DNA from 4 places in the Shewanella oncorhynchi genome. Region 4 is predicted to be linked to each of the others. Evidence: predicted binding sites of a transcription regulator. Region 4 holds the regulator's gene; each other region holds the start of a gene.

Region 1 (6,043 bases), 850 kb from region 4:
AAGCCAGTTGAAGAGTAATCTTCTATAGTGTTCCCTAACGCCTCTGAAATGACCTCTTCAAAGCCTGAAAGTTGTCCATATCTAAGCTGAGAACGATCTTTTATTTGTGTTTGAGGTATTAAAATAGCGGCCTTTAATTGGCCATTAGGACACTGTTGTGTTGGATCATCATTTAGATCGAGGCGTAGGGATACATATATTTTATTTCCCTGAATTTGCTCGCTTACGAGTTGGATGTTTATGGCTTGGGCGTTGCGATTTATCGCAAAGTTATTTTGTGTGAGGTTACCATTAGAGGTTTGTTGCTCGCTGGATATTTGAATACCTGTGCTTAAAGTCGCATAGCTAACAGCTTGATTAATTGCTTCTTCCCTTGCTTGAGCTGTATTACCATTGATAATAGTTGCTTCTCCGCTGGCTTCTATCCATTCGGCTCTGGTGGGCAAAGAAAGTAGTAAAAGGCTCAAAATGATGAGCGAAGCTGAACCTGGTATGTGCATCAATTCAATCCTTATCGCTAAGCTAATGGCGATATTACCAATCGAGCCAGTTTTCTGACTCTTAATCTAATATGTCAATAAAGCAAATTTCGTGCCTGAGTATGAGAACTTTTGATAAAGTTTCCATTGTTACAGTCGATATACTGCGTAATAGAAGAATATTGTCGGACTGAGGTTAATATTGGTCCAAAGATTGCTGGTTTTTGTTACTCATTAAAAATTTGAAGCTTAGAAAGTGAGTCACTTGACTGCCAATGCACCCATAGATGAGGTAAATCCAATGCTAAAGCGTGTGATTATTCCCTTAACATTGATAATGTTAGGTGGATGTGTAGCTAAACCGGTTACACCGCCCAAACCGAGTTTAGTGGATGGCAATGGGTTGCCGCCAACGGCAGTGATTAACCATTTAGCACAGCGAATAGTGACTGAGCTCGTTAAGCAAAATGATGCTCTGCGTTCTGATCAACCTATCGTAGTTGCAACACCTGTATTAGTGGGTGATTTGAATGGCACTAATGCGTTAGCGCAACAGTTACAGCAAGGATTAATGACATCGCTCCATAGCTTTCAGTTTAATGTGGTGGATTTAAACTTAGCTGATGGCTTGAGAGTCACATCTGACGGGGATTTTATTTTGACGCGAGATTGGCAAAAATTGTCGAAAGATCTTCCTGTTGAGCATCTTGTCGTTTCGACTATGAGCGTAGTAACCAATGGTATGGCGATCAATACTCGGATTGTGAACATTAGTAACAATCGCGTGGTATCGGCATCTCAAACTTTTGTGACTCAAAAAGAGTTGGCAAACTACATGCAGCCTTCGGAGCAAATTGTGTCACAAAATGGCATCTTATATCGTCAGGCGAGTCCAGGTATGAATGAAGTGCGTGTTTTAGGAGATGGAAAATGAAACGCTACCTTTTAGTTATTGTGGCGCTAATGCTAACTGGCTGCGCTGCTAAAGATAGATATGTGCAATGGGAAGATGTGCCGCCGCCGAGTTTTCCTAAGTTAACGGCTATAGGATATGCGCCGTTAGCGACTCAACCGGCTAAAGAGCAATCACAAAGAGTGTTGATGGCTATGCAGGCATCAAAAATTGTGGCTTATCGTGAATTAGCGGAACAAGTTTATGGGCAGAAAATAACGGCAAACAGCAGTGTCAGTGATTGGATGTTGACGGACGATAATGTCAAAGCGTCAGTTTCTGGTGTGATCCGCGGTGCACGAGTCGTTAAGAGTTATCCAGCAGGCGAGCATTATGTCACTGAGTTAGAACTTGATTTTTCACAGGTTTGGGCGCTTTATCAACAACAGAGCCGTCCACAACGAGTGAAGGAAGTGACGTATTTCTAGCGTTATTGAATGTATGTTCAACAGCATGTATTGAGCCGCGTATTTACGCGGCTTTTCTTTTTGTACAAGACATTAATATCTAATCAGAGCTTAGAAAAGGGAATGCTAAGTGGGAGTGATGCGCTTGTTAGGCCTTTAAATCATTGCCTAAACTTGAGATAGTCGAGGTCTTGCCTTTATCGTTATAGGTGAGGCTGGAGGCGTTTCTGCTGGCTTGTAAAGCTTGAGCAAAGCGATTTAAACTCGCTAAATTCATCTCAATTAAACTGGCATTTTGTTCGTTTAATTCTTTGCATTCAGTCAATGCGTCTTTGATCTCGGCCATTTTATGCACGAGTTCGACTTGCTGAGTGAGTAGCGATTTATCACTGTGTTTTGCCAGAATATCATCATTAGTCTTTAGTTCTTTCAGACATTGCGATTTTTCGTTAGCAAGGGAAAGCAGTAAATCGGCGTTTTGGTCAACCAAAGCGCCTTTTTCCTTGAGTATGATTTGCTTAAGAACAGCCAAATGGGCGTGTTGTAGATCTACCAGTTTAGCTATTTCAGTCATAGTTACTCTTTATTTAAGTCATTAAGTTCGGCTTCAAAACTTGCAATATTGGCAGCCAACTTTTCAGGGTCAATTTTATAGCGACCTTCGGCAATAGCTTGTTTGATTTCTGCTACTTTCTTTTGATCAACTTCAGGAAGGCTAGCCATTTTAGTCTGAGCTCCTTGAAGTTGTTGTGCCTGAGCCGTAATGACCACTGAGTCGCTTCTCTGTGGTGTTGTTGATTTTGTTGCAACTTGAGCAGATTGATCGCTGCTCGTTTTCGTTGCGCCTGAACGAACTTGCGCAGTCGTTGCAGTGTTGAGTTTGCTAATATCAATTGCCATTTTAGGCTCCAGCGTCGTGTGTACGGGATTTCTTAACTGGGGTATCGGCAGCTTACAAAAAAGCTTTAGATTATTTTACATTCTTACTTCAACTTCGCCAATGCCTGTGACTATAGCATCTAGTTCTTTGTTTGAACTGCTATTTTTGACTCTGATCCGATCACCTTTATTGCCATCTTGTAGGGCTTCGCCCACTGTTTTGAGCTCGAATGAGCCAGAACGAACGTAGATAGATACCGAATCATTTTTACAAACGAAGCATAAGTTGTTGCTTAATATGGGATTATCTTTTGCTACTCGTCGTTTTACTCGCACGCCAGCCAATTTACTCGGATCATCGAATTCGGCACCTCTCAAGCTATTTTGTTCAATGTAACGGACTTCTACTTGACTAGGAGAGATGAGTTCGCCTGGTGCTAAGATTTCGGTTGAGACAACAACGGGGAATAAGATATCCACCCGAACCGAGATATAGATTTGCCAAGGGTAAGCTAAGTCTTGCGTATCACAGCTGACTTTTAAGGTGTTATTACGGCTAATTTCCCTATCGCTAGCCAGTTCAACTTTCATTGGAGACGAACATTGTGACGGCAGCATTCTTGCGTCAACCATCTGTGGCGAAATATTTACTTTGGCATTTTCTGGAACAGATATTTTTTCTGAAATAAGCGCTTTAGCTAATTCTGAGATTGCCGATACGGTGGGGACAATAGGCTCTGCACTCGCAAAAGCGGGCATGAAGAGGGTGAAAAGACTAAAAAAACAGACTAAATTTACTTTCATAATGAAGAGACTAGCTTGTAACGCCAGAATGCACCTATACTTTTATTAAGTTCGAAGCTGACCACTGTAATAATAATTTGCATCACTGTCAGAAGATTGACTCAGTTTCGACTATGTTTATCGATAGATAAGACGTAAGCAATTAATATGCCTATACTCAACTGAGTTATAGGGCCGAACATAAACAGAACAACAAGGCAGAGTTATGTCGAGTATTCTTGATTCAGTCAACAAACGAACCCAGCTCGTTGGACAAAACCGTTTAGAATTGCTGCTTTTTAAATTAAACGGTCGTCAACGGTTTGGGATTAACGTGTTTAAGGTGAAAGAAGTACTGCAGTGTCCACCACTGACCACTTTGCCTAAACTTAATCCTTATGTGAAGGGTGTTGCTCATATTCGTGGAACAACCATTTCAGTGATTGATTTGAGTGCGGCAACAGGGGGAAAACCTTTAGCGAGCACTGAAAACTGTTTCATCATTATTTCTGAATATAACCGCAGCGTTCAAGGCTTCTTGGTCAGTTCTGTTGAGCGGATCATCAACATGAATTGGGAAGCGATTATGCCTCCGCCGCAAGGTGCTGGCCGTTATTCTTATCTGACAGCTGTGACTGAAATTGAAGGTGAATTAGTTGAAATTCTCGATGTGGAAAAAATCTTAGATGAGATTTCACCGGTTAAAACAGCTATCAGTGAAGAAGCCAATGAAAAACTGACCCTCGACAGAACTCAGCATTATCATATTATGGTTATTGATGATTCTGCCGTGGCGCGTAAACAAATTATTCGTTCACTCGAGTCATTGAATTTACAAATTGATACCGCAAAAGATGGTCGCGAAGCATTAGACAAGCTTAAAGAGATCGCCAAAGAGATGGATAATGTGGCCGATGAGATCCCCCTCATTATCTCTGATATTGAGATGCCTGAAATGGATGGCTACACCCTGACCGCTGAAATCCGAGATGATCCTAAGCTTAAGCATATTAAAGTGGTACTGCACACATCGTTAAGTGGTGTATTCAATCAGGCAATGGTTCAAAAAGTGGGGGCTAATGACTTTATCGCTAAGTTTAATCCCGACGAATTGGCCGCTGCTGTGAATAAGCATTTAAGTTTGTAATTGCTGTAGGTTAGTACCTAGATACGCTTTACGCTATAATCTCGACTTTATAACATGATGGTTTCGCACTGATTTTGGTGCTTGCTATAGGATTTAGGATGTGAATGTGCCAAATAAATCACTCGCTGAGGCTGAATATAATCAATTTAGGTTGTTCTTAGAGCAACACAGCGGCATCGTACTGGGTGAAAATAAGCAATATCTTGTGCGCAGTCGTCTTGCTCCTTTGATGGGCAAATATAACCTGCCATCCTTATCTGATGTGGTTAAGCATTCGATGAAGCCTACTGAGCGTGCGCTCAGAGCTGAAGTGATCGATGCTATGACGACCAATGAAACCCTTTGGTTCCGTGATCGTTATCCATTTGAGTTGTTGAATAATGTCCTACTACCAGAATACAGTCGTCTGGGGCGTCCGCTTAAAATTTGGTCTGCGGCTTGCTCGTCAGGCCAAGAGCCATACTCATTGGCTATGACTATTCTTGAGTATCAACAGAAGAAGCCTGGTGCCTTGGCTGGTAGTGCTTCGATTCAAGCAACGGATTTATCTCCTTCCATGTTGGAACGCTGTAAAAATGCCGAGTACGATAGTTTGGCATTAGCGCGTGGTTTATCTGAAGAACGTAAGCGTCAGTTTTTTGATGCATTACCTTCTGGCAATATGAAGTTAAAGGATAATGTGAAGCGGTTGGTGAACTTTAGAGCGCATAATTTGCTTGAGAGTTATAGTCTGCTTGGCAAGTTCGACATTATCTTTTGCCGCAATGTGCTGATTTATTTTGCACCAGAGGCAAAGGCAAAAATTTTGCGGCAATTCGCTGCCGCTCTCAATCCCAAAGGGATTTTATTTCTCGGTGCATCAGAATCTATCGCTGGTTTAACGGACGAGTTTGATATGGTTCGTTGTAACCCTGGCATTTATTACCAGAAAAAGACTTAACTCAGCCGCTCTAAAGAAAATTACCGACAATTGTCGGTAATTTTTTACCCATCACTTGCTCATCCTTGTTGTTATTCTCAAAATTTTCCTGATGTTGGCACATGAATTGCTTTATTTTCGTGAGAACACGAGGAGGCAATTTTATGGCGATCAATTTTGATAATGCACTGGGTGTGCATCAATACACTCTTGGTATTAGAGCGCAGCGGGCTGAAGTCATTTCAAGCAATATCGCTAACGCAGATACGCCACATTACAAAGCCCGCGATGTTGATTTTTCTGCGGCAATGCAGGCCGCTCGAGGCCAACAGCAGCGAAATAGTCTTGAAATGCAAGAGCCAGATAAGCATTTTGGGCTTGCGGAGTTGACTGGGCAATTTGTTAAGTTCCGTGTGCCAAATCAACCCGATACCGGTGATGGTAATACTGTTGATATCCAACAGGAACAATCGGCAT
Region 2 (6,043 bases), 860 kb from region 4:
CTAAACACCACCGCGAGCAACATAGCCAACGCGGATTCCGTCTCGAGTAGTGTAGATAAGACCTATCGTTCTCGTCATCCCATTTTTGAAGCCGAAATGGCTAAAGCCCAAAGTCAGCAACAAGCTTCTCAAGGCGTTGCAGTAAAAGGCATTGTAGAAAGTGATAAACCACTACTGAAAGAATATTCGCCCGATCATCCAATGGCGGATGCGGACGGCTTTATTTATAAACCGAATGTTAATGTCATGGAAGAAATGGCAGATATGATTTCTGCTTCGCGCTCATATCAAATGAATGTTCAAGTCGCTGAAGCAGCTAAGTCTATGCTGCAACAAACACTTGGGATGGGTAAATAACATGTGTTACTTAGGAGGTAAGCTGTGAGCCTCATTAATCAAATTAACCAAGCGTCGGCGCAGACGGCTCAAAATAAGAGTCAGTCAAATGCCGTTACGACGAATTCATCAACCAGCTCAACGGGTAATCCGTTTCTTGACGGTATCCGTCTGCCAAAAGATTCGATAGTACCGGAAGCAAAAAGCCAGCAGTTAACTCAAGATGACTTTTTCTCGTTATTAAGCCAACAGTTATCGATGCAAGATCCCTTTAAGCCCGTCGACAACGACCAAATGATTGCGCAGATGGCATCATTCTCGACGGTTGATGGTATTACTAAGTTGAATAAGGAAATCGTTAATTTAAACGGTGTTATGACATCAAGCCAAGCATTACAGGCATCAGGACTTGTTGGTCGCAAGGTGTTGATCCCAACTGATACAGGTAACATTTCAGCTGAAAGCCCAACAATAAAAGGTGTGATTAGCACGCCAGCTAAAATTCCTGAAGTTACTGTACGTGTTGAGGATGAGAAAGGCCAAGTTGTGACCACCTTTAAAGTTGATGGCAGTAAGGGGGGCAATGTCGATGTTAACTGGGATGGCCTCGATAAAGATGGAAACCCTGTAACCGCAGGTAACTATACGATCAAGGCGAGTGGTTTAATGGATGGGAAATCCCAAGAATTGCCAGTCTCGACCTATGCTCATGTGACCAGCGTTTCTCTCGGTACGGCCAGTACTGGCGCGATTCTTAACTTGAGAGGCGGTATGGGCATCAAGTTAACCGATGTGTTAGCTGTGTCTGAAACCTAAGTTTGCATAAAAGAATTTTTGCAGCATCCGAATTGGGCGTAAGTCGCTCATAAATGAATTGAGTCAAGTGTAGAGGTGAATTATGTCGTTTAACATTGCATTGAGTGGCATTTCTGCCGCGCAGAAAGATTTAAACACTACGGCGAATAACATTGCTAATGCGAACACCATTGGCTTTAAAGAGTCCCGTGCTGAATTTGCGGATGTTTACGCTAATTCTATTTTTTCAAATGCTAAAACTGCTGTCGGTGGTGGTGTTGCTACGAGTCAAGTGGCACAGCAATTCCATCAAGGTAGCTTACAGTTGACGAATAACTCCCTTGATATGGCGATTAAAGGTGGTGGCTTTTTCGTTACTGCCTCTGAACTGGGTACATTAGACCACTCGTTTACCCGTGCTGGAGCATTTAAGGTAGATAAAAATAATTACATGGTTGATTCTGCTGGTAATTATTTGCAAACTTTCCCAGTGGATAAAGATGGGAACTCGACATCAGTGAGTTTAACGACGGCTAAGCCGGTACAAATACCAGACACTGCAGGTAGCCCTGTAAAGACTGAGAATGTTACTTTACAAATGAACTTAAATGCTAAGGAAAGTGCACTCGACCCCGCGGCATTCGATCCTCTAGATGCAAAAACCTACAATAACGTTACATCAATGACAATTTATGACTCACTCGGTGAGCCACATATTATGACCACTTATTTTGTTAAGCCCAAAGATGGTTCGTACAATGGTGAGAACAATTGGGTGGCTTACTATGCTGTTGATGGAAAACAAGTCGATCTAGCCGGTCCTGCTGGTACTTATCAAACAGATACCACTGGCGATGGTACACCTGATGCAACGGGCACAGCTCAAACTGCTGGTGGTTGGAAAGGCTCTGTACTCAAGTTCAATTCAGTTGGTGTCTACACAGGTAGCGATCCTGCTATAGTCAAGACTGAGGCTTTAGGCGTCAGTGGTGCGGGTGTTTTAGGGGCTGGGGCCGATGGTACTCAAGATTTGACTGTGAAGTTTAATGCCCCAACGCAATATGCGGCTCCTTTTGGTGCAACTGAGTTGACGCAAGATGGTACGACTGTAGGCCGCTTAACTAACGTTGAAATCGGCGAAGATGGTTTAGTGACCGCGAGTTATTCTAATGGCTCAACCGTGCCTTTAGCACGGGTTGCTTTAGTTCGTTTTGCTAACGAACAAGGTTTAACGCAAGTGGGTAATACGTCGTGGAAAGCTAGTTTGAACTCAGGTCCAGCGTTAGCGGGTGAGGCAAATAGTGGAACTTTTGGTAGCATCAGTTCATCGGCGTTAGAGCAATCGAACATCGATTTAACTACTGAACTGGTCGATTTAATTTCGGCGCAGCGTAACTTCCAAGCGAACTCCCGTACCCTTGAAGTGAATAACACGCTGCAACAAACCGTATTACAAATCCGCTAATCATTACTTTATTTAACTAAGTGTTGCCGCCAATGGCAACACTTAGCCTTTATCCTGCTGTCAACTCACTTCATTTCCTTATTCTTCAATTTTATCAGTAAATTAAAATTAATTTTTATTGGCACGATGCTTGCTTTGATATCGTCATGTAGAAAATTTGACGGAGCAGTCTGTGGACAAATTCCTTTATGTCGCCATGAGTGGCGCTAAGCAAAATATGAATGAGCTGGCACTCCGTGCGAACAACTTAGCCAATGCTAATACCGATGGTTTTAAATCAGATATGGCGCAGGCCAGATCGATGCAAGCCTTCGGTGAAGGGTTGCCTTCAAGGGTGTTTGCGATGACAGAATCTCCGTCAGCTAATTTTCGCTCTGGTCCGATAAAAACCACTGGACGGGATCTCGATGTTGCCATTAAAGGCGATGGCTGGTTTGCCGTTCAGGCGAAAGATGGCAGTGAAGCTTATACCCGTTCAGGTAGTCTCAGTTTCGATGCGACGGGCATGTTGTATAACGACAGAGGCAATCCCGTGATGGGGGATGCTGGCCCGATAGTGCTGCCATTACCTATTGATAAAGTGTCAATTTCACAGGATGGCATAGTGTCTGTTCGCCCTCAAGGGGCGACTGCTGAAGTGATAGAAGAAGTGGCGAGATTGAAGTTAGTTAATCCCGGCAATGCGCAGATGATGCGTGGTGAAGATGGATTATTTCGACAAATGTCAGGTGAACCAGCACCAGCTGACCCTTTCGTCGCAGTTGAAAGTGGTGCCGTAGAGGGCAGTAACGTTAACCCTGTTGATGAAATGGTGTCTTTGATTGATCTTCAGCGCCAGTTTGAATTGCAAGTCAAGATGATGAAAACCGCGGAAGAGAATGATCGCGCTTCATCTTCATTAATGCGTATTAGTTAGGAGATAGATTATGCATCCGGCGTTATGGATTAGTAAAACTGGCTTAGACGCACAGCAAACTGATATTTCAGTGATTTCAAACAACGTAGCGAACGCTAGCACTGTGGGCTACAAAAAAAGCCGCGCAGTATTTGAAGATTTACTCTATCAAACAGTTAACCAAGCGGGTGGTGTTAGTGCTTCTAACACTAAGTTACCCAACGGATTAAACATAGGTGCGGGTACGAAAGTCGTCGCCACTCAAAAAATGTTTACTCAGGGTAACATGCTGACGACGGATAACTCGCTGGATCTTATGATTGAAGGTCCTGGATTTTTTGAAATCCAGCTCCCTGATGGAACCACTGCTTATACTCGAAATGGTCAGTTTACCTTAGACGATACGGGTCAGATTGTGACGCCAGGTTCTGGCTATTTGCTACAACCCGCGATCACTATTCCTGATAATGCGACCAGTATTACCGTTTCCGCGGAGGGCGAAGTTTCAGTAAAAACCCCAGGTACCGCTGAGAACCAAGTCGTGGGTCAGTTGACTATGACGGATTTTATTAATCCATCGGGTCTAGATCCTATGGGACAAAACTTATATACGGAAACTGGTGCGAGCGGCACGCCAATTCAAGGTACCGCTTCGTTAGATGGCATGGGTGCTATTCGTCAAGGCGCCTTAGAAACCTCTAATGTGAACGTGACCGAGGAACTGGTGAACCTTATCGAAAGTCAGCGCATTTACGAGATGAACTCAAAAGTGATTTCAGCGGTAGATCAGATGCTGTCTTATGTGACTCAGAATTTATAGAGGCAAACATCATGGCTAGATATCTTGTGTTGGCCGTCGCGTTATTGCTTGCAGCTTGTAGCTCGACGCAAAAGAAACCCCTTGCGGATGATCCCTTTTACGCGCCGGTATACCCAGAGGCACCGCCGACAAAAATTGCCGCAACTGGCTCTATTTATCAAGACAGCCAAGCATCTAGCTTGTATTCGGATATACGCGCCCACAAAGTCGGTGACATTATCACTATCGTATTGAAGGAATCGACTCAAGCTAAGAAGAGTGCAGGCAATCAGATCAAAAAAGGTTCAGACATGAGCTTAGATCCCATCTTTGCAGGTGGTAGTAATGTGTCCATTGGCGGAGTGCCAATTGATTTGCGTTACAAAGATAGCATGAACACTAAGCGTGAATCGGATGCGGATCAGAGCAATAGTCTAGATGGCAGCATCTCGGCAAACGTGATGCAAGTGCTAAACAACGGCAGCTTAGTGATCCGTGGTGAAAAATGGATTTCAATCAATAATGGTGATGAGTTTATTCGTGTCACTGGTCTCGTTCGTTCGCAGGACATTAAACCCGATAACACTGTCGATTCAACGCGAATGGCTAATGCCCGTATCCAATACAGTGGCACAGGCACTTTCGCAGATGCTCAAAAAGTGGGCTGGTTAAGCCAGTTCTTTATGAGCGACTGGTGGCCCTTCTAAGGAGTCGTATCATGAAATATAAACTGGTGTTAGCCGTTGCCATGCTAGTGTTTTCTCTACCTAGTCAGGCTGAACGAATTAAAGATATTGCCAATGTGCAAGGTGTGCGTAGTAACCAGTTGATTGGTTATGGCTTAGTGGTCGGTTTACCGGGAACGGGGGAAAAAACCAGTTATACCGAGCAGACCTTTATGACTATGCTCAAAAACTTTGGGATTAATCTTCCTGACAACGTCAAACCGAAAATTAAAAACGTTGCAGTGGTAGCCGTACACGCGGATATGCCTGCCTTTATCAAACCTGGTCAAGATCTTGACGTGACGGTATCTAGCTTAGGCGAAGCCAAAAGCTTACGCGGTGGCACCTTATTACAGACCTTTTTGAAAGGGGTAGACGGTAATGTGTATGCGATCGCCCAAGGTAGTTTAGTGGTGAGTGGTTTTAGTGCCGATGGTTTAGATGGTTCAAAGGTGATTCAAAATACGCCAACTGTAGGTCGTATACCGAATGGCGCAATTGTTGAGCGTAGTGTAGCTACCCCATTTTCAACTGGCGATTATTTGACGTTTAACCTACGTCGTTCGGATTTCTCTACTGCGCAGCGAATGGCCGATGCGATCAATGATCTATTAGGTCCTGATATGGCGCGTCCTTTAGATGCGACGTCTGTTCAGGTAACTGCTCCACGTGATGTATCACAACGGGTCTCCTTTTTAGCAACGCTTGAAAACCTTGATGTTGTTCCCGCAGAGGAATCTGCCAAAGTGATCGTTAATTCACGTACTGGAACCATAGTGGTTGGGCAAAACGTACGCTTACTCCCTGCGGCGATTACCCATGGCGGCATGACTGTCACGATTGCGGAGGCGACACAGGTTTCGCAGCCTAACGCGTTGGCAAATGGTCAAACAACCGTCACGAGTAATAGTACGATCACAGCGACAGAAAGTGACCGCCGTATGTTTATGTTTAATCCAGGCACTACGCTGGATGAGCTGGTTAGAGCGGTTAACTTAGTCGGCGCAGCCCCTTCAGATGTGTTAGCA
Region 3 (6,043 bases), 1.2 Mb from region 4:
TATCGGCACAGTAATATTGCTCAAGAAAATCAATGGCGGGTATGGTATCAGTCCCAGTAAAACTGAGTAAATGTGCGGCGCCGCTCATGATCGCGGCCTCCGCACCATACATGCCACGGAAACTAAAATCGTGACCCTGCCAATCAACAAAAGCGATGTCACCATCGGTTTCTAGCGCGTAAGTCTCAAATATTTTGCGGTATTGCAGCGCGGTAGTGGCACTGGTACACATACCCCACACATTAGCGGAAAGGATGGTTTCGAGATAATTGGTCAACCAAAAGAACCGCTCATCGGTATTGTACAAAATCAAGCAAGGCACTTTTAATGGATACACTGAGCCTTCAGGTAATGCCATAATTTTAATTGGTAAATAGCCTAAATCATGCAACTCCTCAATATGCTGAGTGCCAACATTATTCGGCCCGAGATAGTTATTGATACGGCGGGAGAATTGACGAATGACCTGATCTTTGGGTTGTTGAAAGAAATCACGGTTCCAACTGTCAATCAAGAAATGCTTGATAAAATATTGCAAGCCAAAAAACACCATTTGGTCAGTGTAACCACGACGGGATTTACGGGCGGTTAAGTTACTAAAAATCACTTGAGTATTATCGGGATATTGACGACGGTGGTCGACTTTATAGCCATCAATGGCGGTAACGGGATTCAAGTACATAATATTTTCCTTAATGATTCATATAACTCAAAACAGCATGACAATGACAGAACTCGCTCGAAATATGTGTGGGGACACCTAAACTATCGGTACAAAATAATCTGTCTATGCCCGACTCTCGCAGTACCAACTCGCTGGCCTTATCTTCATAATGTGACACGATCAAAATAACGCTTTGTGCACCCTTTTGCTTTAATTTGATGGCAAGTTCAATAAAGGTTCTGCCACCCGCGCAAATATCGTCAACGATTAAGCAGGTTTTACCCGATAAGTCATCACAGAACACTTCGGTAGCGATAATATGGCCATTGACCACATCACGATGTTTATCAGCCCTGATCACCGGCATTCCCTGTAACGCTTTAGCTAAGCCGAATACTTTCTTATTCGCCCCTGCATCGGGTGAGACTAACACTAGCTCACCCGATAATTGGGCTGCGATCGCGGCGACAAAGCTGTGGTTGTCTATTACCTGAACTCGGTCTAACAATGCGGCGGTGACATCGCTGTGCGGGTCAAAAACGGTGACTGAAGCATATTGCTGCTGATTAATCAGGCTAGCATAGACTTTTACCGACAAGGCCTCACCAGCATTACATACCCTATCTTGGCGAGCGCCCGGCATATAAGGCAATAACAGATCAATTTGCTCGGCACCACTGCGACGCAGTGCATCAGTTAACAACAAGAGCTGCATGATGGAATGATCGCCCCGATAACTGAAAAAGATCGTTACTCGTTTAGCTGGAGGAACAAGCAGCTGAACATGGTTTTCCCCCGCACCAAATTGAAATAAACGGTAGTGAGTCTCATCGCTAGCTGCGGGTAACCGATAAAAATCGGCTTGCGAACATTGAGCGTGAGAAGCATCTTGAGACGTTTGAATACGTTGAGACATAGTAACCTCCTGTCTGTGGCAAGATTGCCGAAATTGACGGCGCCCTTGTTGTCTACATGAACAATAGTGTCTTAAAGACATTATTGTGTAAAGTTGATTTTTAGACTATTTCAGACGCCGCAACCTAAAATGTTATGCTTAAATGGCATATAGTGTCTTTTGGACACTATTGGTGGGCGCGACAACTAAGAAGCTACAATATGGGTATCGAGTAATACAAGAACCGGAGACATTAAGGCAAAATCAGTAATTAAACAGCCTTTACTGATTCAAAGTCACCATGAATAAGGCATAAGCAGTCGCCGTAACTCATATTGAGCAAGGCGAATATCTTGCTTAAATCCACATTCACTGTGATCAACATTCTAAATTTCTTAAGAAGCGATACGATGCGGTATTGGGTTTCAAGCGGTATAAATTAGCAGGACGACCACGTTCGGTGCGCTTTAATCCCGTATCGATCAATAAATCGGCCTGTTCAACCCGCCGACGAAAAGATTTACCTTGGATAGGCTTGCCCAGTAAAACCTCATGAACATGCTGCAGTTCTGGCAAGGTAAAAGGTTCAGACAGTGCAAATCCTGGCACTAAAGAATATAAGGCTTTCTGTGTTAAGCGTTCCCGCGCTTGCTCAATTAACTGCAAATGATCAAACGCCAAGGGCATCTGCAACACATCTGCTAATGGCCACCACTTAACATCACTCACTGAATCAATCTGAATTTGGCAAGCTTGATAACTCATCAAGGCGGTATAACACACAGTCACGGACCAGCCTCTTACATCGCGACTACGATTACCCACAGTACAGAGCTGCTCAATATAAGGTGGTACTACCGCGGTTTTCTCATGCAGTTTACGTAATACTGTTTGCTCAAGGGATTGATCGCAATTTTCATCGATAAACCCTCCAGGTAATCCCCATAAACCTAAAAATGGATGATTTGAGCGTTGTACTAGGAGTACTTTAAGTTGCTGATCGTGATAGGTAAACAATACTGCATCCACTGTCAGTAGCTGAGCCTTAAAAACCTTAGGATCGTAATTGGCGAGATATTCCGCTTCAGTCATTGATATTTCTCATCGTTCCAAATCATCAGCTTAACTTAGCATTACACAGCTTCAAACATATTATGTCTTAGCGTCACTAAGTCAATGATCAGAGGCACAGGATGAGCCACTTTGCCCAAATTTACGCTGATAACGTGGCAACATGGTCTCGTTCCCGAGTAAGCCACCTTGGTGGATATACATCACAGGACGAGAACCTCCGCCTTGTAAATATTCCTCAAGCACAATAAAACCTAAGGGATCGTAGAGTAATTCAAACTGCACGCCTGAGGCGCAGACCCGCTGCCACATGGCATAAAATTCCGGATAAAGTTTACCAAAATGATATTTCTTGCCGACATTAACAATCTGTGGATGCTCACTGGTATTGGTATTAAGCAACGAAAATTGCAAGCGCAAATAATCATCGCCACCGACAACGGCACAAGTCACGACACGAATATCCGTTTGCTGACGGATAAAATACTGATTTAAAAATAACGCAGTCGTTCCCGTCCCCGAAGGTAAAAACACCGTTAAATCAACCAATCCATTCGCCTGCGCAAACTGTACTATCTCTTGCGCCAATCTATTTATCCCGTATTCGGCGTAAGCACAGCGCCCCCCCTCTGGGATAAAAAGCGCCGTCGGCTCATTCACGAGTACTTGAGCCTCGATATAATCTTGGCAACTCAGTCGCACATCGCCCACTTGCGCTGTAGGGTCAGGCCTAGCATTAAGATTTGACAAAACGTGAGGTTCAGATTGCGGCTGAGTGCACGCCTGCTTTTGTGCTATTAACACACTTAAATCGATAATATTAGCGCCATTCGCTAAAGCGGCAGCGTAATTGCCCGTAGGATATTTAACCACTTGACTGGCAATATGATCTACATAAAAATCACATTGCCAGCCTTTCATCTTCGCCAATTTTGACAATGAATACAGTGAGTTAGCTAATGGCGAGCCATGACCTATCACCTTGCTGATGCCTGCAAACTCATGATCTAAAAAATAGCCGAATTTGCGAGCTTTATTGCCACTAAACGCCGGATGCAGTAAATCATCACGTTTTAGGAATATGTCTCTGCCAGCAAAGGCAAATGTATCGACAGGGGAATTTGCAAACATCAAGCTACTCAAACGATTAAATTCTCTGTTTTTTAAACCAGTTAAGGGAAGGCTAGTGTAACTCCGCCCTTCCTGTTACGCCCTTAAGAAATTATCAATTTGGCGAAAAACTAGTGAAAATGACACATGAATCTCGAACACATATAATTAACCCATTGATTATGAATAATTTAAATAGTTGGCATAGTTATCGCTTAGACATTGACATATATTCAATTTATCGAAGCTAACGATAAAGGCTAACAGGGTAAACATAAGGAGTTTTCAATGGCTGTATTACGCTTAATATTCAACATAGCTTGGTTTGTACTCGGCGGATTTGTAATGGGACTCGCTTGGTGGCTTGCAGGTATCCTGTGTTTTATCAGTATCATTGGTATTCCCTTCGGCCGCGCCTGTTTTGTTATCGGCGAAATGACCTTTTGGCCCTTCGGCCAAGAACAAATGAACCGTCGCCACTTAACTGGACGTGAAGACTTAGGCACAGGTGCATTAGGCATGGTAGGAAATATCATTTGGTTCTTACTGTTTGGGATCTGGTTAGCCATAGGGCATTTGGTCCACGCCTTAGCTTGTTTTGTGACGATTATCGGTATTCCCTTTGGGATACAACATCTTAAGTTGGCTTTACTCAGCCTCACACCGATAGGCCAAACCGTAGTGGCTAAAGCTTAATAAGACAATGCGTTAACTGCGCTATTCACTCTCGATTATTTGGTTTCAAGAGTGGATAGCGCTTTGTCATCCCATACAGCAAATATCGCTTCGTTTAAGGCTATTTCTTCCTCCAATAAATCATTGCAATCATATTGAGTATTGGCAGACTCGCTATCCGCAGAAAACTGCGCTTGCGGCTTAGTCGCCCCCACAATGTCCAACAGATAATGCGCCAGTTTTGCGGGTGCATCTATAGCAGCATCGTGACCACAATAAGCAAGTACAATCAAATCGGTGTAAAAATGCCATGCTAACGCCTTACTCGATGCCATACTCACCAGCGCATCACGGTCACCGCAGAGCACAGTTATCGGCACTTCCACAGTCAATGGACATTGGTATTGAAAAGCCGCCCAAAGTTGTCGCCATAAATTGCGTCCACTTGGTGTGGTATCGCGGCGAAACTCACTCCACTTGACAATTAACTCTCGATCTCGCCGATGACGAAAACTGGTTAAACGCACTATAGTCGACTCGATTGGATGTAAAGCGTTACCCCGAGCCCGCATGAAAAAAGCCTTCAATGCATTCAGCGGGTTAAATCTTTGATACCAAGACGATAAATTCGCCGCACTGCTGTTTAATACAAAGACATGCCTTATCTGCCAAGGTCGCTGGCATGCCATTTCCAGCGCCAACATACCGCCCATAGACAAGCCGAGGAGATAAATAGTCTCCCCTTCCTGTACCTGCTCATCCAATTGCTGCCACACGGCATGGGCATAATCGGCAATCTTAAGCGGACTTAATTCGTGGGATAGCGTCCCATTGCCCGGAAGATCCGGTGTCAGCACTCGCAATCCCTTTTGTCGCAGACGCTGATCGAAACCATTCCAATGGCGCTGATCACGCATTAATCCCCTTAATAACACCCAAGTGGTCATGACTGAGACTCCCGATACCAATAATGCCGTGCGCACTCTGTCAGCTCAGTCAAACGTTCAGGTGTTAACTGCTCTAACGATTGGGCATAGGCCGCTTCCATCATAAATTGCATGAGTACTGTATGCCTGCGTAAAATCCTGTGGTGACGATGTGTTTTTTGTGGATTAAAAAAGCCAGCAAAATTAAATATTTGTCTAGGATTCTTCTTTATCCATGCCCAAGATCCCATCTCTAATGTCAAAGGTAAAAATGGCACCTGAGCAGAAGGATCTGCCACTTGATGCTGGCGATAGAGATAATCCCAAATATCACCATGAGTGCGATAAAACTGGCTCTGTGGCGCCAACCGATAATGGCCGTGATGGGGATAACTCTGTTCAAACAATTGTTTTAGATGAAAAATATAATTGGCATTTTCGAAAGCGGTACGGGTATGGGCGTAGGGGAACCAGATATGATCACTCAAGCCAAATCCCGAGTGGGCATCGAGCGAAATCAAACTTGTACTGCGACTCAACAGTTGTTGTACATAGGCAACTAAGCCCGCAGTTTCCAGCTCCATTCCCCCAATACCGCGATACCAGGGCAGCCGTGACGATATACGCTGTCCTCCCACCATAAAGGACACTTTTTCACGGGATTCTATCGGAGCGTTACGCATCAAATCCACTTGATTACCA
Region 4 (6,043 bases):
GCCGTCCTGCATCGGCTAGCGCGAAAGAAATTCGTTACGATATGGCAAGCCGCACCTTAACACTGAAAGGTATGGCGTCATTAGATCAAGCGGGTAGCCAAGTTACAGGCAATTTAATCCGCTATAACATGATTCAACAGAAATTGATGGCCGAGAGTACTGGCAGTGGTGACGATCGCGTGATCACTATTATTCAGCCTGAAAACTATCAAGATGATGCTAAATCAGACGCTCCGGCGGATAAACCTGTAAAAAAGCAGGACTCTAAATGACCCAAATCACCTTAAGAGCACAAAATCTGGCGAAAAGTTACAAGAGTCGCCAAGTGGTTAAAGACGTCAGTCTGACGGTAAAAACCGGTCAAGTCGTTGGCCTACTCGGTCCAAACGGTGCAGGTAAAACCACGACCTTTTACATGGTTGTCGGGCTAGTGAAGAGCGATAAGGGACATATCTTTATCGACGATGATGATTTAACCGCAGATCCTATGCATCTGCGTGCCCGCAAAGGCATAGGTTACTTACCGCAAGAAGCCAGTATCTTTCGTAAGCTAACTGTTCATGACAACATCATGGCCGTACTGCAAACTCGTAAAGAACTTAAAAATGAAGAACGAGAAGAAGAACTAGAACATCTGCTCGAAGAGTTTCATATCACCCACATCCGTGACAGCCAAGGCATGTCATTGTCGGGTGGCGAACGTCGTCGCGTCGAAATTGCGCGGGCTTTAGCCGCTAATCCTAAGTTCATTTTGCTCGATGAACCGTTTGCTGGCGTCGATCCTATTTCGGTTATCGACATCAAGAAGATTATCGAACAACTCAAAAGTCGCGGCCTTGGCGTACTGATCACAGACCATAATGTCCGCGAGACATTAGATGTATGTGAACATGCTTATATTGTGAGTCACGGAAACCTGATTGCCGAAGGAACTCCAGCAGAGATCTTAGACAATCAGCAAGTTAGGGCTGTGTACTTAGGTGAACAATTCAGGCTATAGTTAATCGAGCGAAGCCAATGGAGGCAATTTATACCGCCATTGGGCTTCACTCAAAATGATAATAAGCGACCTCATCCAACAATAATAACGTAGGGATCAGCGGTAACATGAAAGCGTCACTCCAGCTCAAACTGGGTCAACAGTTAACCATGACGCCACAATTACAACAGGCTATACGTCTGTTGCAACTGTCGTCATTAGAACTGCAGCAAGAGATCCAGCAAGCATTAGATTCTAATCCCCTTCTCGAGCTGGAAGAGGATCAATTCGACGCCACTAAAACCCCTGTAAACCAAACGCTATCCGATACGGATTTCAGTGAATCTAGCACTCTGCCACCAGAAAAAGACAGCTCCACCATAGACACGGCAGAGTCGCTAACCAAAGAATCCATGCCCGATGAGCTCCCCATGGACACCACATGGGATGAAGTGTTTACCGCCTCCCCAAACTCAGGCCCCGGCGGCAGTCGTGAAGACGATATGCCCTTCCAAGGTGAGACCAGTGAAGGTTTGTACGAACACTTAGAATGGCAAAAAAACCTCACGCCGTTTTCTGAAACCGATTTAGCCATTGCCACCGCCATTATTGATGCCATCGACGATCAGGGCTATCTCACCCAAAGCACTGAAGAAATTCTCGAAGCCATGGGCAATCCTGAAGTTGAGCTTGACGAAGTCGAAGCCGTACTCAAGCGCATTCAGCATTTTGATCCCATAGGCGTTGCTGCACGCGATTTAAGTGAATGCCTGCTGATCCAACTGTCGCATTTCGCCGCTGATACTCCCAACCTAGAAAACGCCCGCATGCTGATCAAAGATCATTTAGATCTGATCGCCGCCCGTGATTTTAGGTTATTGATGCGTAAGACTAAATTAAAAGAAGATGAATTAAGGGATGGTATAGCACTCATCCAAACCCTCAATCCTCGCCCAGGTTTGTTGATCACGCCCAATAATGACGAATACGTTATCCCAGATGTGTCTGTGTCGAAGAAAAATGGCCGCTGGGTCGTTGAGCTTAATCCTGACTGCATGCCCAAAATCAATGTAAATCAACATTATGCTTCTATGGCACGCAGCACAAAAAACCAAGCCGATAGCCAATTTATTCGCGGCCATCTGCAAGAGGCTAAATGGTTTATTAAGAGTCTAGAAAGCCGTAACGACACTTTGCTTAAAGTTGCTAATTGCATAGTGCAATATCAGCAAGGTTTCTTTGAGTACGGTGAAGAAGCCATGAAGCCTATGGTGCTTAACGATATTGCCGAAGCGGTAGAAATGCATGAGTCCACCATCTCACGGGTCACAACTCAAAAATACATGCATACCCCTAAGGGACTTTTTGAACTAAAATACTTCTTCTCTAGCCACGTCGGTACTGACGATGGTGGTGAGTGCTCATCCACAGCAATCAGAGCCTTTATAAAGAAACTGGTGGCAGCGGAAAACCAGAAAAAACCATTAAGCGATAGCAAGATGGCACAACTTCTGGCAGAACAAGGGATCAACGTAGCCCGCAGAACCATTGCGAAGTACCGAGAGGCTATGCTTATTCCACCTTCTAATCAGCGTAAAAGTTTATAACCTACAGTGGATATCGGAGGACGTTTCTATGCAAATAAACCTAAGTGGACACCATGTCGAAATTACCGAATCGTTACGTGCATATGTAGAAGAAAAGTTTTCAAAACTTGAACGCCATTTCGAACAGATCAATAATGTGCACGTTGTGCTCAATGTTGAGAAAATGCAACAAATTGCTGAAGCGAGAATAAACCTCATAGGTGGTGAAGTTTTTGCTACTTCAGAGCATGCTGACATGTATGCCGCTATAGACGCCCTGATTGACAAGCTTGACCGTCAGGTTATTAAACACAAAGAGAAGTTAACAAAACACTAATAATGGAACTTTGTACCATACTGCGGCCGGAGTGCACTACCTGCGCCACTCCGGGCAGCAAGAAAAAGGTACTGGAACTCATCAGCGACTTAGTCGCTGCCCAGTACCCGACCCTCTCATCTCAAGAGATATTCGAAAGCCTAGTGGCGCGCGAAAAGATGGGGAGCACAGGTATAGGTAACGGCATCGCCATTCCACATGGTCGACTAGCCGATATAGATCAGCCCATTGCCATACTAATTAAGTGTGAAGAGCCGATAGCATTTGATGCTATCGATAAGCAACCTGTTGATATTTTATTTGCACTACTGGTGCCTGCAGACCAATGTCAGCAGCACTTAAGTACTTTGTCTTGCATGGCCGAAAAGCTGAGCGACAAGCAAATATTAAAGCAATTACGCAAGACGCATGATGAAACGGAACTCTATCAGGTAATCACTGGATGAAACTGGTCATAGTGTCGGGCCGCTCAGGCTCAGGCAAATCTGTCGCCCTTAGGGTACTCGAAGATCTCGGCTATTATTGTGTCGATAACCTTCCCTTGCCATTGATTGGCAGTTTGCTTGAGCAACTCAAAGGCAGTAACGATCTCGTCGCCATCAGTGTCGACGTGCGTAACATGCCTGAGCAGGATAAGGTCTTAGTGAAACAACTCGCTAGCCTACCTCCAGATACTGAGTTAACGAGCTTCTTCCTTAACTCCAGCGATAAAATTCTGCTCAAGCGTTACAGCGAAACCCGCCGTTTGCATCCTTTGTCGAAGAGCCGAGTCTCTTTGCAAGAAGCGATAAAGCTGGAGGGGAAACTGCTTGAGCCTATGTCAAAACTGGTCGATCACTACATAGATACGTCGAATTTGAATATCTATGATTTAAGCGACCAAGTCCGACAAATTCTCCTTGGTAGTGTCGATAAAGAACTCGTGATCAACTTCGAGTCCTTTGGCTTTAAGCACGGAATGCCCACCGAAGCCGACTTTATGTTCGATGTGCGCTTCCTGCCCAATCCCCACTGGGAGCTGGCGCTGCGGCCATTGACTGGCTTAGATGAACCCGTAGCTGAGTTCTTAAATCGTCAACCACTGGTTAATAAGTTCATCTGGCAAATCGAAAATTTACTGGAGACTTGGCTGCCGCACCTCGAGCGTAACAATCGCAGTTATTTAACTGTGGCCATTGGCTGCACAGGTGGACAGCACAGATCGGTTTACGTCGCAGAGCAATTGGCCAAACGCTTTAGTAACGGTAAACATAAAGTGTATGCCCGTCATCGAGAGCTCAATAATGCCAAAGCTTGAACGTCAGATAACCATCTGTAATAAGCTCGGTTTACATGCCCGTGCCGCCACTAAGTTGGTGGTACTGGCTTCCGAGTTTGATGCGACCATCACCTTAATCCAAGGCGATAAACAAGCATCGGCCGCCAGTGTACTTGGCTTACTGATGCTTGAAACTGGTATGGGTAAAACCATTAAGCTTATCGCCGAAGGCCCAGATGCAGAGCCGGCTCTCGATGCTATTTGTGCCTTAATCGACGCTAAGTTTGACGAAGCCTGTTAGTTTCACTTCACACTAAGCACTTCATCGTTAGTTTCACTTCATGTCTAGTTTAAAAAACTTGCCATTCAGACATGGCAAAACATTTGTCGCTCGACGATACAAGCTACAGGCGATTACACTAGCGGTCATTGCGCTGGCCTTAACCTTACCTTAGCCGCCTTAATCTGTGTCATCGACTGACGCTTAGTCACCGCTAAATCATAGCCCAACACCAAGATCTCAAACCAATTTGCCGCACCATGGAGGACAAATGCCCGTAGATAATGCAGAAAACGATCACACCGGACATAGTCTTGACCAGTTAAACCAAGCGCTTAGCAGCGGCATGTTCGTACACGTGCGTAATATGCTGCAAAAAATGGCCGCCTCAGATATCGCGCTGATCTTAGAATCATCACCGCCAAGTGCCAGACAAGTATTGTGGCAGCTCATCGATCAGGAACAAATAGGCGACATACTCGATGAGTTGAGTGAAGAACTCAAAGACCCACTTATCCGCAGCATGAGCCCTGAGCGAGTCGCGAAAGCGACAGCAAGCATGGACACCGACGATCTCGCCTATATTCTGCGAAGTCTACCCGACGCAGTTTACAAACAAGTGCTGCAGTCGATGACGGAACAAAATCGCCTGAGGGTAGAACAAGCCCTATCTTATCCAGATGAGACCGCCGGCAGCTTGATGAACACAGATACAGTCACCTTAAGACCCGATGTGAATATCGATGTGGTGCTGCGCTATCTTCGGCAAAGGGGCAACCTACCCGACACCACAGATACCTTATATGTGGTCGACAAACAGGACAAAGTCCTTGGCGGGGTTAGGCTGGCAGATCTGCTGACTTGCGCGCCAAGCACCACAATTCGCAATATCATGGATCCCAATATTCAAAGTATTCCGGTGAGCATGTCCGACAGCGAAGTCGCGCAGAAATTCGAACGCAATGACTGGGTATCGGCACCTGTCGTCGACAGTGATGGTAAACTGCTCGGGCGTATCACAATCGATGACGTAGTCGATGTTATCCGCGAAGATGCTGAACATTCCATGATGGGGATGGCGGGGATGGATGGAGATGAAGATACCTTTGGTCCTGTGCTAAAAAGTACCCTACGTCGCTCGCTCTGGCTCACTATAAACTTATTCGCCGCCCTGCTCGCCTCGTCGGTCAGCAATATGTTTGAAGGCACTATTGAGCAATTTGCCACTATCGCCATCCTAATGACGATTGTCCCTAGCATGGGCGGTGTTGCCGGTAATCAGACCTTAGCGCTTGTGATCCGTGGTATTGCTTTAGGCCATATCGGCCAAAGCAACGCCCGCTGGCTTATCGGTAAAGAGCTATCTATTGGTTTTCTCAATGGCTTGATGTGGTCAATTTTAGTCTTTATCGCCGTGTGGCTATGGAAGGATGATATGGCACTGGCGGGCTTAATTGGTAGCGCTATGCTGATCAATATGACAGTAGCAGGGCTTGCAGGTGCGAGTATTCCATTGATTTTAAAACGACTTAAAATCGATCCTGCCCTCGCTGGCGGTATGGTGCTCACCACAGTCACTGACGTGGTTGGCCTGTTCGCATTC

The links. The regulator sigma-54, encoded in region 4, starts transcription at its own class of promoters, with help from an activator protein. The targets are predictions, from matches to a motif close to GTTGGCACGNNNNTNGNNT.
Region 1: the regulator sigma-54 is predicted to act here: its motif matches at 3,658-3,676, upstream of flgA (flagellar basal body P-ring formation chaperone FlgA).
Region 2: the regulator sigma-54 is predicted to act here: its motif matches at 2,714-2,732, upstream of flgF (flagellar basal-body rod protein FlgF).
Region 3: the regulator sigma-54 is predicted to act here: its motif matches at 3,939-3,957, upstream of RA178_RS08910 (YccF domain-containing protein).

Annotation. Positions count from the first base shown of each region.
Region 1 covers NZ_CP132914.1:1,585,264-1,591,306, forward strand. Annotated here, with positions in the region: gene RA178_RS07185 (flagellar assembly protein FlgT) at 1-500, opposite strand, end outside; gene RA178_RS07190 (FlgO family outer membrane protein) at 781-1,413, shown strand; gene RA178_RS07195 (LPP20 family lipoprotein) at 1,410-1,859, shown strand; gene RA178_RS07200 (flagella synthesis protein FlgN) at 1,987-2,412, opposite strand; gene flgM (flagellar biosynthesis anti-sigma factor FlgM) at 2,415-2,738, opposite strand; gene flgA (flagellar basal body P-ring formation chaperone FlgA) at 2,814-3,521, opposite strand; gene RA178_RS07215 (chemotaxis protein CheV) at 3,727-4,647, shown strand; gene RA178_RS07220 (CheR family methyltransferase) at 4,748-5,587, shown strand; gene flgB (flagellar basal body rod protein FlgB) at 5,731-6,043, shown strand, end outside.
Region 2 covers NZ_CP132914.1:1,591,458-1,597,500, forward strand. Annotated here, with positions in the region: gene flgC (flagellar basal body rod protein FlgC) at 1-357, shown strand, start outside; gene flgD (flagellar hook assembly protein FlgD) at 382-1,152, shown strand; gene flgE (flagellar hook protein FlgE) at 1,235-2,596, shown strand; gene flgF (flagellar basal-body rod protein FlgF) at 2,769-3,512, shown strand; gene flgG (flagellar basal-body rod protein FlgG) at 3,523-4,311, shown strand; gene flgH (flagellar basal body L-ring protein FlgH) at 4,323-4,997, shown strand; gene RA178_RS07260 (flagellar basal body P-ring protein FlgI) at 5,009-6,043, shown strand, end outside.
Region 3 covers NZ_CP132914.1:1,981,222-1,987,264, reverse strand. Annotated here, with positions in the region: gene RA178_RS08930 (nicotinate phosphoribosyltransferase) at 1-682, opposite strand, end outside; gene prs (ribose-phosphate diphosphokinase) at 693-1,580, opposite strand; gene RA178_RS08920 (NrtR DNA-binding winged helix domain-containing protein) at 1,938-2,651, opposite strand; gene RA178_RS08915 (pyridoxal-phosphate dependent enzyme) at 2,733-3,761, opposite strand; gene RA178_RS08910 (YccF domain-containing protein) at 4,029-4,436, shown strand; gene RA178_RS08905 (alpha/beta fold hydrolase) at 4,472-5,362, opposite strand; gene RA178_RS08900 (M14 family metallopeptidase) at 5,359-6,043, opposite strand, start outside.
Region 4 covers NZ_CP132914.1:734,345-740,387, reverse strand. Annotated here, with positions in the region: gene lptA (lipopolysaccharide transport periplasmic protein LptA) at 1-272, shown strand, start outside; gene lptB (LPS export ABC transporter ATP-binding protein) at 269-1,000, shown strand; gene RA178_RS03360 (RNA polymerase factor sigma-54) at 1,108-2,586, shown strand; gene hpf (ribosome hibernation promoting factor) at 2,615-2,902, shown strand; gene ptsN (PTS IIA-like nitrogen regulatory protein PtsN) at 2,905-3,348, shown strand; gene rapZ (RNase adapter RapZ) at 3,345-4,199, shown strand; gene RA178_RS03340 (HPr family phosphocarrier protein) at 4,186-4,461, shown strand; gene mgtE (magnesium transporter) at 4,712-6,043, shown strand, end outside.